DNA from 3 places in the Shinella sp. S4-D37 genome. Region 1 is predicted to be linked to each of the others. Evidence: riboswitches for the same ligand, from Rfam matches in the RefSeq annotation. Region 1 holds a riboswitch; each other region holds the start of a gene.

Region 1 (4,249 bases):
TCGCCTCGATCATCGTGGGCTTGCGGGCGGTGCGGGAGGCGACCTCGTCGCGCACGGCCTTGAGGCCCTCGGCGTCGATCAGGTCGGTCTTGTTGAGCACGATGAGGTCGGCGGCGGTGAGCTGGTCCTCGAACAGCTCCTCCAGCGGGCTTTCATGGTCGAGGTTCTCGTCCGTAACACGCAGCGCATCCACCTTGTCGTGGTCGTCGGCAAAGCGGCCGGCGGCGACGGCGGCACTGTCGACGACGGTCACGACGCCGTCCACCGTCACCTGCGTCTTGATCTCCGGCCAGTTGAAGGCGGCGACGAGCGGCTGCGGCAGGGCAAGGCCCGAGGTCTCGATGACGATGTGGTCGGGACGGTTCTCCCGCTCTAGGAGCTTCGTCATGGTGGGGATGAAATCATCGGCGACGGTGCAGCAGATGCAGCCGTTGGTAAGCTCGATGATGTCGTCCTCGGTGCAGGCTTCCGCGCCGCAACCCTTCAGGACGTCGCCGTCGACGCCGAGATCGCCGAACTCGTTGATGATGAGCGCGATGCGTTTTCCTCCGGCATTCTGCAGGAGGTTGCGGATCAGCGTCGTCTTGCCCGCGCCGAGGAAGCCGGTGATGACGGTGGCGGGGATCTTCTGTTGCAGCATGGCTCAACCCTTCATTTTCAGCGGCAATCCGGCCGCGATGAAATAGACTTCAGGCACGAGGGCGGCGACCTTCTGGTGCAGCCGCCCGGCATGGTCGCGGAATTCGCGCGCCATGCGGTTTTCCGGCACGATGCCGAGGCCGACCTCGTTGGAGACGAGGACGATGCGGCCGGGCGCCTGCCGGATGGCGTCCAGGAGGCTGGAGGATTCGGCGGCGATATCCCGCTCTTCCAGCATCAGGTTCGTCATCCACAGCGTCAGGCAATCGACGAGCACGGCCCGGTCGGCCCGCGCCACGGCGCGTATGCGCGCGGCGAGCGCCAGCGGCTCCTCATGCGTCTGCCAGCCCTCGCCGCGATCCTCGCGGTGCTTTGCAATGCGGGCGCGCATCTCGTCGTCGAAGGCGCGGCCGGTGGCGATATAGTGACGCGAGAGGCCGGTCTTGGCGACCAGCCTCTCGGCAAAAGCGGATTTTCCGGAACGCGCACCGCCCAGAACCAGGACGGCTCCGGGCGATGTCAGCGTCATATCAGGCGGCCTTGGCGATCTTCTCGTTGGCAAAGCCGAGCGAGAGGCCGAGCACGATCCAGAAGAACAGGGTCGTGGCAAGGGCGGCAACGGCGAATTCCGCGCCGAGCACGGCCGGAACGCTGCTGGAAATGTCGCCCGGCTGCGGTGCGCCATAAACCTGCGGCGCCGCGATCAGCACGATACCGACGATCTTGGCGACGATATTCGGCTTGAGGAACAGCAGGTAGAGGCCGGCCGCCGACAGGATGACGGTCGCGATCCACCAGACCTGGCGGTCGCCGAGATCGGCGGCGGGAAAGCCCGGAAGCTCCGGCGGCAGGCCGATGGCCGGCAGCATGTGCACGGCAAGCCAGCCGGCAGCCCCCCAGAGCGCCCCGTTCGCCACCGTGATCGGATGGCCGGAAACGAGGCTGAAGCCGGCGAGCAACAGGCCGAAGCCGGCGCCCGTGACGAGGTTGGCAAGGAGCGTTCCGGAGAACCGGCTCATGCCGAACATGATGCCGCCCTCCTCGTGGTCCTCGCCGTCATGGGCATAGGCGACGGAGACCGGCGAGAGCGCCGAGGCCATGTCGAGGATGACGGCGCCGAGCGAGGAATGATCCTGCGTCTGGGCAGCGCCTTCGGTGCCGGGTGTCGTGCCTTCGGTTGCGGGCGCGGCTTCGTCGCCGCCCTCGAATTCCTCGGCATGCAGGATGAGCGGCACGACTCGGGCCTCCTGGGCGGCCGTCATGAGCACGCCGGAGAACAGCCCGGCCACCAGGGCGGCCAGGAGATAACGAACGATCATGTCAAAAATCCTTAGTGGCAGGGAAAGCCGTAGGAGTGACGCGTATCGTGCGCCGTATCGTGCAACACGGCGGAATTCGCAAGGCCCGCGCCGAACACCAGGAAGGCGCCGAGCACGAGAGCGAAAACACCGGCGACGAGACGATCGTTTGCCGATAGGGTAACAGAAGACGTAGTCGAAACAGCCATGACAACCTCCGTGCAGGCAGCGGGGAAACCTCCCCAGGTCGGACGAAATGCCCTTACATTGGCTGGCAGGTCTCCTGGCTCGCAGCGTCCGGCGTTCAAAACGCCTGCGGGTCACCCTCGCCTTCCCAGGCTGCGGCATCACGAAAAGGCGGACGATTCGTAGAGAAAGAGGCGTCCCACCCCGGTTTATCGCAATGCCACCCAGTGGCTTTTCCGGCTGGTCCCCACGGCGCGGCCGACGGCACCATTGCCCCGTTCCGCGCAGATCCTCCCATCCGGATGAGCGTCCCTCGCCACTCTACAGTCGCGGGGTCGGCCGTGATTGCAGCGCCCTGATTGGGTCCGCCGCGTCACATTCCCATTTACTCCCCGATCCGTTTCCGGATCCGGGAACCATCCAATATGCTGGATGATTATGCTTCCACCCCTGCGAAGTCAATCGACCGGCAGCGTCATCGCCTGTGCCGAAACCGCCGCCGGGCCGTCGCAATCTCAATAGCCGGGAATGATCACCACGCCGCCGCCGTTGTAATAGCCGTCGTCGCGGTAGTAGCGCTCGTAATAGCCGTCGACCGGACCTTCGAGCATGTCATAGTCCTGCCGGTAGCGGCGCTGGCGATCCTGCCCGGCCTCGGCATATTGCGCGGCCTGGCGAAGGGCGCGGTACTGCTGGCGGGAGAGGTAGCCGTCGGCGCGGTAGCCCGACGCGCCCTGCCAGGCGGCGATCGCGGCGCGGCTGCGCGCGCCGAAGACGCCGTCGACGCCATAGGTGTTGAAGCCGAGCATGCTCAGCCAGCGCTGGGCCTGCGCCCGGATCGCGCGGTCCATATAGGCCTCGCGGCGATCGACCGCCGGCTGCTCCGCCTTGCGTTCGGTCTCCACGACGGCCGCTTTGCCGTCCGTCTTCGGCTTCGCCTCCTGCCGGGCCGTATTCGCCAGCGCCGAAAGGCGCGCACGCGCATCCGCGACGAAACGACCGTCCGGATATTCGTCGAGATAGGCGCGGAAGGCCTTTTCCGAGCCCTCCAGCACGGCTTTCTGGAACGTCTCCTCCTCGCGCTTTTCCGCGTCGGCGGCCTCTTCGACGGCAAGGCCGCGGTTCTTCCTGTCGGCCTCCTGCGTGTCGTCCTCGCGGGCAGCCGCGGTGTCCTTCGCCGCACGCTCGGCAGCGGCCGCTTCCTCGGCGCGCTTTTCGGCCTCCTCGGCAAGGCGGGCCGCTTCCGCCGCCTTGGCCTTCGCGTCGGCGGCGGCCCTGGCGGCCTCCGCCTTCAGCCGTTCCACCTCGGAGGCCTTCTCTTCCGCAAGCTTGCGGGCGGCGGCCGCCTCCTCTTCGATCCGTGCCTTCTCGGCCGCGGCGGCCTTTTCCGATTCGATGCGCTTGGCCTCGGCTTCGCGCCGGGCGGCGGCTTCCTCTTCGGCCCGCGCCTTTTCCGTCGCGGCGGCCTCTTCGGCCTTCAGGCGGGCAGCCTCTTCCGTCCTGGCCTTGTCCGCGGCAGCCGCGGCCTCCGCCTTCAGCCGTTCTGCCTCGGCAGCCTGCTCTTCAGCCAGCTTTCGGGCAGCCGCCTCCTTCTCTTCCGTCTCGGCCTTCAGGCGCGCCGCCTCTTCGACGCGCGCCTTTTCCGCCGCGGCGGCTTCCACGCGTGCCTTCTCCTCGGCCGCGGTCTTCTCCTCTGCAAGCTTGCGCGCCGCGGCCGCTTCTTCCGCCTTCTTCGCGTCCGCTTCCGCCTTCAGGCGCGCCGCCTCGGCATCGGCCTTCGCCTTTTCTACTTCCGCAGCCTTCTGCGCCTCCTCTTCGGCCTTGAGGCGCGCGGCTTCCGCATCGGCCCTGGCCTTTTCCGCCTCCGCCGTCTTCCGCGCCTCTTCCTCGGCCTTCAGGCGTGCGGCTTCCGCGTCGGCCTTGGCTTTCTCGGCCTCGGCGGTCTTGCGGGCCTCCTCCTCGGCTTTCGCCTTCTCAGCGGCGGCCTCGTCGGCCCTGGCCTTGGCGTCCGCCTCGGCCTGCTCGGAGGCGTCCGTCGCCGGCTTCGCCTTGGCGGCAGCCTGCAATTCCGCGATGCGCAGGCGCGCCATGGAGGCGAAGGTGCCGTTCGGATATTGCTTCAGATA
Region 2 (4,249 bases), on a different contig from region 1:
CTCTATGCGCCCGCCGAGCAGATCGCCGTGCTGAAGGCCGTGAGGCCGGAGGCGGCCTCGCTGGCGCTGCGCGAACTCGCGCCGGACGGGGCCGCCGAACCCGCCTTCGCCGCGGTGCTTTCCTGGATGAAGCGGGAAAACGTCCTGCCGCAGATCATCCTCTACGAACCTGCCGAGGCGATCCGCCTTGAAGGCATGATCCGCCGCGGCCTCGTGCCCTGGCCGGATATTCCGGTGCTCTACGTGCTCGGCCGCTATACCCTGTCCCAGACCTCGCAGCCTGCCGACCTCCTAGCCTTCCTCGCGCCGGAGGCGCCGCGCTTTTCCAACTGGAGCGTCTGCGCCTTCGGCCGCCATGAGGCGGCGTGCGTTGCCGCGGGCGCCCTCCTTGGCGGCCATGTCCGCGTCGGCTTCGAGAACAATCTCTTCAGGCCCGACGGCAGCCTCGCCGCCTCGAACGCCGACCTCGTCGAAACCGTCGCGACGGCGCTCGGCCGGCTCGGATATGCTCCGTGCAGCGCCACGGACATGCGCGAGGGTTTTCACGTCCGGTCGTGACCGGGCGGGCGATGGCGCACCGCCGCTTGCGAGGCCCGGAAAACTCCCTTACGGAAGAAAAGGGACGAGCGGGGAGGGCGCCATGCAGGATCGAAACACGGCTTTGCCGGAAGGCGCGCGGCTCGACGATCCCGAGCGGGCCTATCGCGTCCTGATCGCCGACCTGATCGGCCTGCGGTTCGACGGCGCGGGCCGGCCCGATTTCAGCGAGGTCGCGGCGCATATCGCGGAACGGGGCGGCACCTTCCACGATGCGGCCTACCAGGGCGAGGCCCTGCCGCCCGGCATTCATTTCTTCTACCAGCCGGATATCAGCACCGAGGCGGAGATCCTGGCGCAGACGTCACGCGGGCAGTATGACGCCCTCATCGCCGCCGCGACCTTCATTCCGCGGCAGGCGGTCTTTCCGCTCGGCGGCGTGCGCATCGGCGCCGGCACCGGCAATATGGGCTCTTCCTCCTGGGGCGGCGGCAACGGGGAGGGCGGCATCGCGCCCCTGATGAACACGCCCGGCATCAACAGCCGCGCCACGGCCCAGATGGTCATGAAGGCGCTTTTGAAGGTGACGCCGGACCTGCCGGTCGATCATCTGCACGAGCGCGTCGCGAGCGGCGATTTCGACACCGGCCGCGACCTCAAGTCCTATCCGACGGCCAAGCTGGAGGGGCGCCGCATGGCGGTCGTCGGCTACGGCAATATCGGCCGCGAGGTGGCGAAGCTCGCCCGCGCCTTCGGCATGCGCGTGGCGATCCACGCGCGCGCAAAGCATCGCCGGTGGATCGAGGCGGAAGGGTTCGACTATGCCGCCTCTCCGGTGGAGGCGGCGGCGGGCGCCGATGCGCTCAGCGTGCATGTCGGCCTCGGCCGGCTCGATCCGGTGACGCGCGCCTACGCCAATGCCGGCATCGTCGGCGACGGCGTGCTCGCGGCGATGAACCGCGGCGCCGTCGTCGTCAACTACGACCGCGGCGAGGTGGTGGATGCCGGCGCGCTCGACCGGGCGCTCGCCTCCGGCCAGGTGCGCCACGCCGCCATCGACGCCGATCTCTTCAAGGACGCGGCGAGCGGCGCGCTCAGCGGGCCCATGCTGCCCTATCTGACGCTCGCCGCCCGCCATCCCGGCAAGCTCGAACTCCTGCCGCATGCGGCGGCCGATACCGACCATCCCTCGCGCGTCGCCGGCGCCTGCCAGGCCGTCGACCAGATCATCGACGTCATCCGCCACCGCCGTGTCCGCAATCTCAAGGGCGACCTGCCGGAGGGCTATGTCGATGGCGGGGCCAAGGTGCCGCACGGCATCGGCCGCGTGACGGCCGCCACGCTCGCCGCCGCCGTCGCCGACCCGCGGTTCTCCGAACTGCACGGCATCGCGCGCGAAATCTTCGATACGCTGGAGGCGATCGTCGAGGCGGTGGACGAGGGCATGACGCACCAGCCGGCGGCCGGCGACGTGACCGCGCTCACCCAGCTTCTCCTAAGCCAGCAGCGGCTTCTCGAAGCGCTCGGGCTGGACGGTCCCGCCGAGGCCTGAGGCGGCTCCGGGAACTTTCCCCGTCACCATAAGTTCCCTCCCCGACACATTTTTCAGGGAGTGACCGCCATGACCCATCAGCAAGACGAACGCGGCGATCCGCTGACCCGCACGCACGAGCCCGCCCGCAAGGACTATGCCGCGCGGGAAACCCGCCAGGGCGGCCTGGGGCGGCCGGTGCTGAAAGTGCTCGGCATCAGCCTGGCGCTTGCCTTCCTCGTCTGGGGCGCCGTGGAGATCTGGGGCGAAAGCACCGATCCGACCGTCGACACGGACCAGTCGTCCTCCACCTCCGGCGGCACGCCGGCTGAGGGCACGATCGACGACACGGTTCCGGGCGGGGGCGAGACCGTTCCGACGGACCGCGATCCCAATGCGGATTCCGGCACCGGCGGGGAAAGCCAGCGCGTGACGCCGGACGGCACGGGCAACTGACCGCAACCGATCCATTTGGAGACCTTCAGCGCCTTGACGCCGCCGCGCGCGGCGGATTAAGGATGTCGAGACGGTTCCCCGAGGGATGACTCCCAGGGGATTAATAGGGAACACGGTGCGGACGACCCCAACAGGGGCCCATTCCGTGGCTGCCCCCGCAACTGTAGGCGGATTGCCGCCTGTCCTTGGACGCGTTTTGCGTCATGCCACTGCGGTTCTCCCGCGGGAAGGCAGACAGGCAGCAGATATCCGTGAGCCAGGAGACCTGCCGTCGTCGAACCACTTTCCAAGTCACGGGCGGGGATGCCCGGAACAGGAGACCCCATGACGACCCTGGCTGCCCGCAACGGCAGAGCTTCACTCGTTTTCTCCCGACCGCAATCGGCTCGCCACTCTCGGCGCACCGGCTGAGCCCGCACGCTTTCACTCATCCGGGAGAAATCCATGATCATTCTGCCTGCGGCCGCGCGCGCCGCATCCCTCCTTTCCGCGCTGGCCGGCGCGGCCGTGTTCGTCCTCTCGTCGGGTGCCGCCCGGGCGGCCGCGACGCAGTATCCGCTGACGCTGGAAAATTGCGGCCGTCCCGTTACCTTCGAGAAGGCGCCGACGCAGACCGTGTCGATCGGCCAGAGCTCGACCGAGATCCTCTACATGCTCGGCCTTGCCGACAAGGTGGTGGGCACCGCGCTGTGGGTCGGTCCGGTCCTGAAGGGCTACGAGGAGGTCAACGCCAAGATCGACCGCCTCGCCGACAATGACCCGAGCTTCGAGAGCGTGCTCGGCAAGAAGCCGGATATCGTCACCGTCCAGTTCCAGTGGCAGGTGGGTCCGGAAGGCGTGGTCGCCAAGCCCGAGCAATTCGAGGAACTCGGCATTCCCGTCTATACGTCGCCTTCCGATTGTGTCGGCAAGGACAACAGCGCGGCGAGCGACGGCGTGCGCCACCAGGTCTTCACCATGGAGCTCGTCTACCGGGAAATCCGCGAAATGGCGCAGATCTACGACATTCAGGACAAGGGCGAGGAGGTCGTCGCGGCGCTGAAGGCCCGCGAGGCGGCGGCCCGCGCCAAGGTCGCCGCCGCCGAAGGCAAGCTCTCGGCCGTCTTCTGGTTCTCCAGCGCCGCCGATGCCGACCCCTATGTCGCCGGAAAGAACGGCGCGCCGGGCTATATCATGTCGGCGCTCGGCATCGAGAACATCATCAAGACCGACGATGAATGGCCGACCGTGGGCTGGGAGACCATCGCGAAGGCCGCGCCGACGATGATCGTAGCCGGCTCCATGGAGCGCCGCCGCTATCCGCTCGACAGCCTCGAAGCCAAGCTGGACTTCCTGAAGACGGATCCTGTCGCTAGCCTGATGCCGGCGGTCAAGAACAACTATGTCTTCGACATGGACGCGCAGGCGATGAACCCGACGATCCGTACCATCGAGGGCATCGAACTGCTCGCCGACGCCATCGAAAAGGCTGGTCTGGCGAAGTGACGGCGGATCATCCTATCCTGCTTCGGACGGGCGCCGCTGTCGCGGCGCTCGTTCTCCTGCTTTTCGCCCTCGGCGTCGGGGCCGCCGTCGGCGAGACCGCCATTCCGCTCGACGTCGTGGCGAAGACGGCGGCCAATCGCCTCTGGAATGCCGGCTATCCGCTGGAACCCATCGACGAAGGCATCATCTGGAACTACCGGCTGAGCCGGGCGATGGTGGCGGCCTGCTGCGGTTCGGCCC
Region 3 (4,249 bases), on a different contig from region 1:
ATAGCACTCGCGGTTGTTTTCCCAGACGAGCTTCCAGTTGCCCTTCTCGACGATCGTGCTTTCGAAGGCGACCTTGGTCTCGCCGAGGCGGTGGCGGGCGAGATAGGGCTCGACCATGCCACGGAAGGCGGAGAAATCCGGGGCCTCGTCGGCAAGGCAGATGAAGATGTACCCGCCGACGGTCTCGCAGTGGATTTGCTTCAGGCTGTGCTGCGTCCTGTCGAAATCCTCGGCCATGTGGCGGGCGAAGAGCAGCGAGCCGTCGAGTTCGTAGGTCCACTGGTGGTAGGGACAGACAAGCTTGGCCGACGAGCCCTTGTGCTGCGTGCAGACGCGCGAGCCGCGGTGGCGGCAGGAATTATGCAGCGCCCGGACCGTACCGGAGCGGTCGCGGGTGACGACCACGGGATAATCGCCGATCTGCACGGTGAAATAGTTGCCCGCCCTCGGGATCTCGCAGTCATGGCCGATGAACAGCCAGTCACGATACCAGATCGTCTCGAGGTCGAGCCTGTAGTGGTCGGGGTCGATGTAGAAGGCCTGTTCGAGGCTGTGGCCTTCACGCCGGTTCCTGAGTTTGTGGAGAACGTCGCTGCGAATGTCCATTGTCCTGATCCCAAAGGGACTGTTGGATGGAATCGCGCTCCGGCATGCCCGTATCGGGCATGCCGTCGCCCGATCGCCCACCGCAATCAGTCGTTTCATGTCATCTCGGGCTGGTTTCCGGACTTCAGAGCCGTCCCTTAGGACCATCGACGCCTTCCCAGGTGGACAAACCCAGTGGCATTCGTCGACGTTGCGCTCTGCTACCGTTGCGGGGGCAGCGCCGGACTTTCACCGGCTTCCCAATTATCCGCATTGCGACCGAGCAATGCGGCACCCAAGACAAGGAGAACATACTTCACTCTCGAAGGATTTTGGCGATCCCTAACGACATTCGCCGCGTCGCATTTCGAACAGTGCGCCTCATTTCCCCTGGCTGTGGGGAAGCCGTTGATAATCGATCATAGCCATTGACGCATTTCTTGGCTCGTCTACTATATCTTGTGTTCGAGGTTCCTTCGATTCGAAAATGTCGAAGGCTAAGACGGGAATCCGGGGCGACCATGATGGTCGTGAATATCCGGAGCTGCCCCCGCAACTGTAAGCGGCGAGCATTCGTTCGACAGAGCCACTGGGGCGCAAATGCCTTGGGAAGGCGGACGGATGCCGCGACCCGCAAGCCAGGAGACCTGCCTCGCACATGAACGTCCACGGGCGGGGTGTCCGGCAGGCGAGCGTTGGGTTGCGGAATGATGCCGCCCCGCCGTCTCCCTTGATGCCCCGCGAAAATGTCTCGGGGTGAAGTCATGTCGATCCTGTTTCCAGTTCCTGCGCGCGAGTAACGGCGCCCGGCCGTCGCCACGGCGGTCGTCCATCTATTTCAGCTCATCGAACGGTTGTCGGCGGATGACCGAGCGATCTCCCATGCCCGATTGCCCGATCACGAGGAAGCCATGTCCATCACCGTCTATTCCAAGCCCGCCTGCGTCCAGTGCACCGCGACTACCCGCGCACTTGATCGTCAGGGCATCGACTACAGCGTCGTCGACATTTCCGAGGATGCCGATGCGTTCGCGCTCGTCCAAGGCCTCGGCTATCGCCAGGTTCCCGTCGTCATTGCCGGCGAGCAGCATTGGGCGGGCTTCCGTCCGGATATGATCAGTGCGCTCGCCTGAGCCGGCGCAATGGCGGGACTCGTCTACTTTTCCAGCCGGTCGGAAAACACCCACCGCTTCGTGGAGAGGCTCGGCGTCGAGGCCCAGCGCCTGCCCGTCGATGCCACCGAGGAGCCGCCGGAGGTCGAAGAGCCCTTCGTGCTGGTTTCGCCGACCTATGGCGGAGGCGGTGAGAAGGGAGCGGTGCCGAAACCGGTCATCCGCTTCCTCAACAACCCGCGCAACCGAAACCTGATCCGCGGCGTGATCGCGGCGGGCAACACAAATTTCGGCACCGGATATGCCGTCGCGGGCACCATCATCGCCGCGAAATGCGCCGTGCCGTTCCTCTATCGCTTCGAATTGCTCGGGACGGATGAGGATGTCGACAACGTCAGACAGGGACTGGAACGATTTTGGACACGATGACGATCGAGAAGCCGGCCAAGACGCCGGAAATCACGGCGCTGGACTATCATGCGCTGAATGCCATGCTGAACCTCTACGACGAGGATGGAAAAATCCAGCTCGACAAGGACCGGCAGGCGGCCAAGCAATATTTCCTCCAGCACGTCAACCAGAACACCGTGTTCTTCCACAACCTCAGGGAAAAACTCGATTACCTGGTGACGGAGGGCTATTATGAGCAGGACGTGCTCGACCAGTATGCCTTCAATTTCGTGCGCGATCTCTTCGATCACGCCTACGGGAAAAAATTCCGCTTCCCGACCTTCCTCGGCGCCTTCAAATATTACACGTCCTATACGCTGAAGACCTTCGACGGGAAACGCTATCTGGAGCGCTACGAGGACCGCGTCTGCATGGTGGCGCTGACGCTGGCGCGCGGCGACGAGGCGCTTGCCCGCGATCTTGTGGATGAAATCATCTCCGGCCGCTTCCAGCCGGCGACGCCGACCTTCCTCAATGCCGGCAAGAAGCAGCGCGGCGAGCTCGTCTCCTGCTTCCTTCTGCGCGTGGAGGACAACATGGAGAGCATCGGCCGCTCCATCAATTCGGCGCTCCAGCTTTCCAAGCGCGGCGGCGGCGTCGCGCTGTCGCTGACCAATCTTCGCGAGATGGGCGCGCCGATCAAGCAGATCGAGAACCAGTCCTCCGGCGTCATCCCGGTGATGAAGCTCCTGGAAGATTCGTTCTCGTATGCCAACCAGCTCGGCGCGCGGCAGGGGGCCGGCGCGGTCTATCTCCACGCCCACCACCCGGACATCATGCGCTTCCTCGACACCAAGCGCGAGAATGCGGATGAGAAGATCCGCATCAAGACGCTGTCGCTCGGCGTCGTGATCCCGGACATCACCTTCGAGCTCGCCAGGAACAACGAGGACATGTACCTCTTCTCGCCCCACGACGTGGAACGCGTCTACGGCGTGCCCTTCACCGAGATCTCGGTGACGGAGAAGTACCGCGAGATGGTCGAGGACGGCCGCATCCGCAAGAAGAAGATCAAGGCGCGCGACTTCTTCCAGATCATCGCCGAGATCCAGTTCGAGTCGGGCTATCCCTACCTCATGTTCGAGGACACGGTGAATCGGGCGAACCCGATCGCCGGCCGCATCACCATGAGCAATCTGTGCTCGGAAATCCTGCAGGTGAGCGAGGCGAGCGCGTTCAACGACGACCTCTCCTATGCGAAGATGGGCAAGGACATCTCCTGCAATCTCGGCTCGCTCAACATCGCGGCCGCGATGGACTCACCGGATTTCGGCCAGACGATCGAGACCGCGATTCGCGCGCTGACGGCCGTCTCGGAGATGAGCCACATCTCCTCGGTCCCCTCCGTCGAAAAGGGCAACGACGACAGCCACGCCATCGGCCTCGGCCAGATGAACCTGCATGGCTATCTCGCCCGCGAGCGCATCTTCTACGGTTCGGAAGAAGGCATCGACTTCACCAACATCTATTTCTACACGGTGACCTATCACGCGGTCCGCGCCTCGAACCGGCTGGCGGTCGAGAAGGGCGTGAGCTTCAAGGGTTTCGAGAACTCGCAATACGCCTCGGGCGAGTATTTCGACAGATATACGGAAGCCGAATGGCGGCCGGCGACGGAGAAGGTGCGCGGTATCTTCGAAGAGGCCGGCATCCATATCCCGACACAGGAGGACTGGCAGGCGCTGAAGAAAGCCGTCATGGACGGCGGCCTCTACAACCAGAACCTCCAGGCCGTGCCGCCGACCGGGTCGATCTCCTACATCAACCACTCGACCTCCTCGATCCACCCGATCGTCTCGAAGATCGAGATCCGAAAGGAAGGCAAGATCGGCCGCGTCTACTATCCGGCCGCTTATCTGACCAACGACAATCTCGACTATTACCAGGATGCCTACGAGATCGGCCCGGAGAAGATCATCGACACCTACGCGGCGGCGACGCAGCATGTCGACCAGGGCCTGTCGCTGACGCTGTTCTTCCGTGACACGGCGACGACGCGCGACATCAACCGGGCGCAGATCTACGCCTGGAAGAAGGGCATCAAGACTATCTACTACATCCGCCTTCGCCAGATGGCGCTGTCCGGCACGGAAGTGCAGGGC

What was found. Region 1 has a riboswitch for cobalamin ahead of AB3G45_RS14465 (CbtB-domain containing protein). Riboswitches for the same ligand answer to the same signal wherever they lie in the genome.
Region 2: it holds a riboswitch for cobalamin, as region 1 does, so the genes downstream of both, AB3G45_RS04265 (ABC transporter substrate-binding protein) here and AB3G45_RS14465 (CbtB-domain containing protein) in region 1, are expected to answer to the same signal.
Region 3: it holds a riboswitch for cobalamin, as region 1 does, so the genes downstream of both, nrdH (glutaredoxin-like protein NrdH) here and AB3G45_RS14465 (CbtB-domain containing protein) in region 1, are expected to answer to the same signal.

Annotation. Positions count from the first base shown of each region.
Region 1 is NZ_JBFNXL010000005.1:1,451,089-1,455,337, reverse strand. Features, by position in the region: gene cobW (cobalamin biosynthesis protein CobW) at 1-640, opposite strand, end outside; gene cobU (bifunctional adenosylcobinamide kinase/adenosylcobinamide-phosphate guanylyltransferase) at 644-1,168, opposite strand; gene AB3G45_RS14470 (CbtA family protein) at 1,170-1,958, opposite strand; gene AB3G45_RS14465 (CbtB-domain containing protein) at 1,970-2,146, opposite strand; cobalamin riboswitch at 2,193-2,559, opposite strand; gene AB3G45_RS14460 (peptidoglycan-binding protein) at 2,639-4,249, opposite strand, start outside.
Region 2 is NZ_JBFNXL010000003.1:51,337-55,585, reverse strand. Features, by position in the region: gene AB3G45_RS04280 (3-keto-5-aminohexanoate cleavage protein) at 1-558, shown strand, start outside; partial or broken gene AB3G45_RS04275 (NAD(P)-dependent oxidoreductase) at 677-2,089, shown strand; gene AB3G45_RS04270 (hypothetical protein) at 2,159-2,524, shown strand; cobalamin riboswitch at 2,579-2,812, shown strand; gene AB3G45_RS04265 (ABC transporter substrate-binding protein) at 2,969-4,009, shown strand; gene AB3G45_RS04260 (FecCD family ABC transporter permease) at 4,006-4,249, shown strand, end outside.
Region 3 is NZ_JBFNXL010000001.1:307,208-311,456, forward strand. Features, by position in the region: gene AB3G45_RS01430 (aromatic ring-hydroxylating dioxygenase subunit alpha) at 1-606, opposite strand, end outside; cobalamin riboswitch at 697-899, opposite strand; cobalamin riboswitch at 1,037-1,255, shown strand; gene nrdH (glutaredoxin-like protein NrdH) at 1,497-1,718, shown strand; gene nrdI (class Ib ribonucleoside-diphosphate reductase assembly flavoprotein NrdI) at 1,728-2,126, shown strand; gene nrdE (class 1b ribonucleoside-diphosphate reductase subunit alpha) at 2,123-4,249, shown strand, end outside.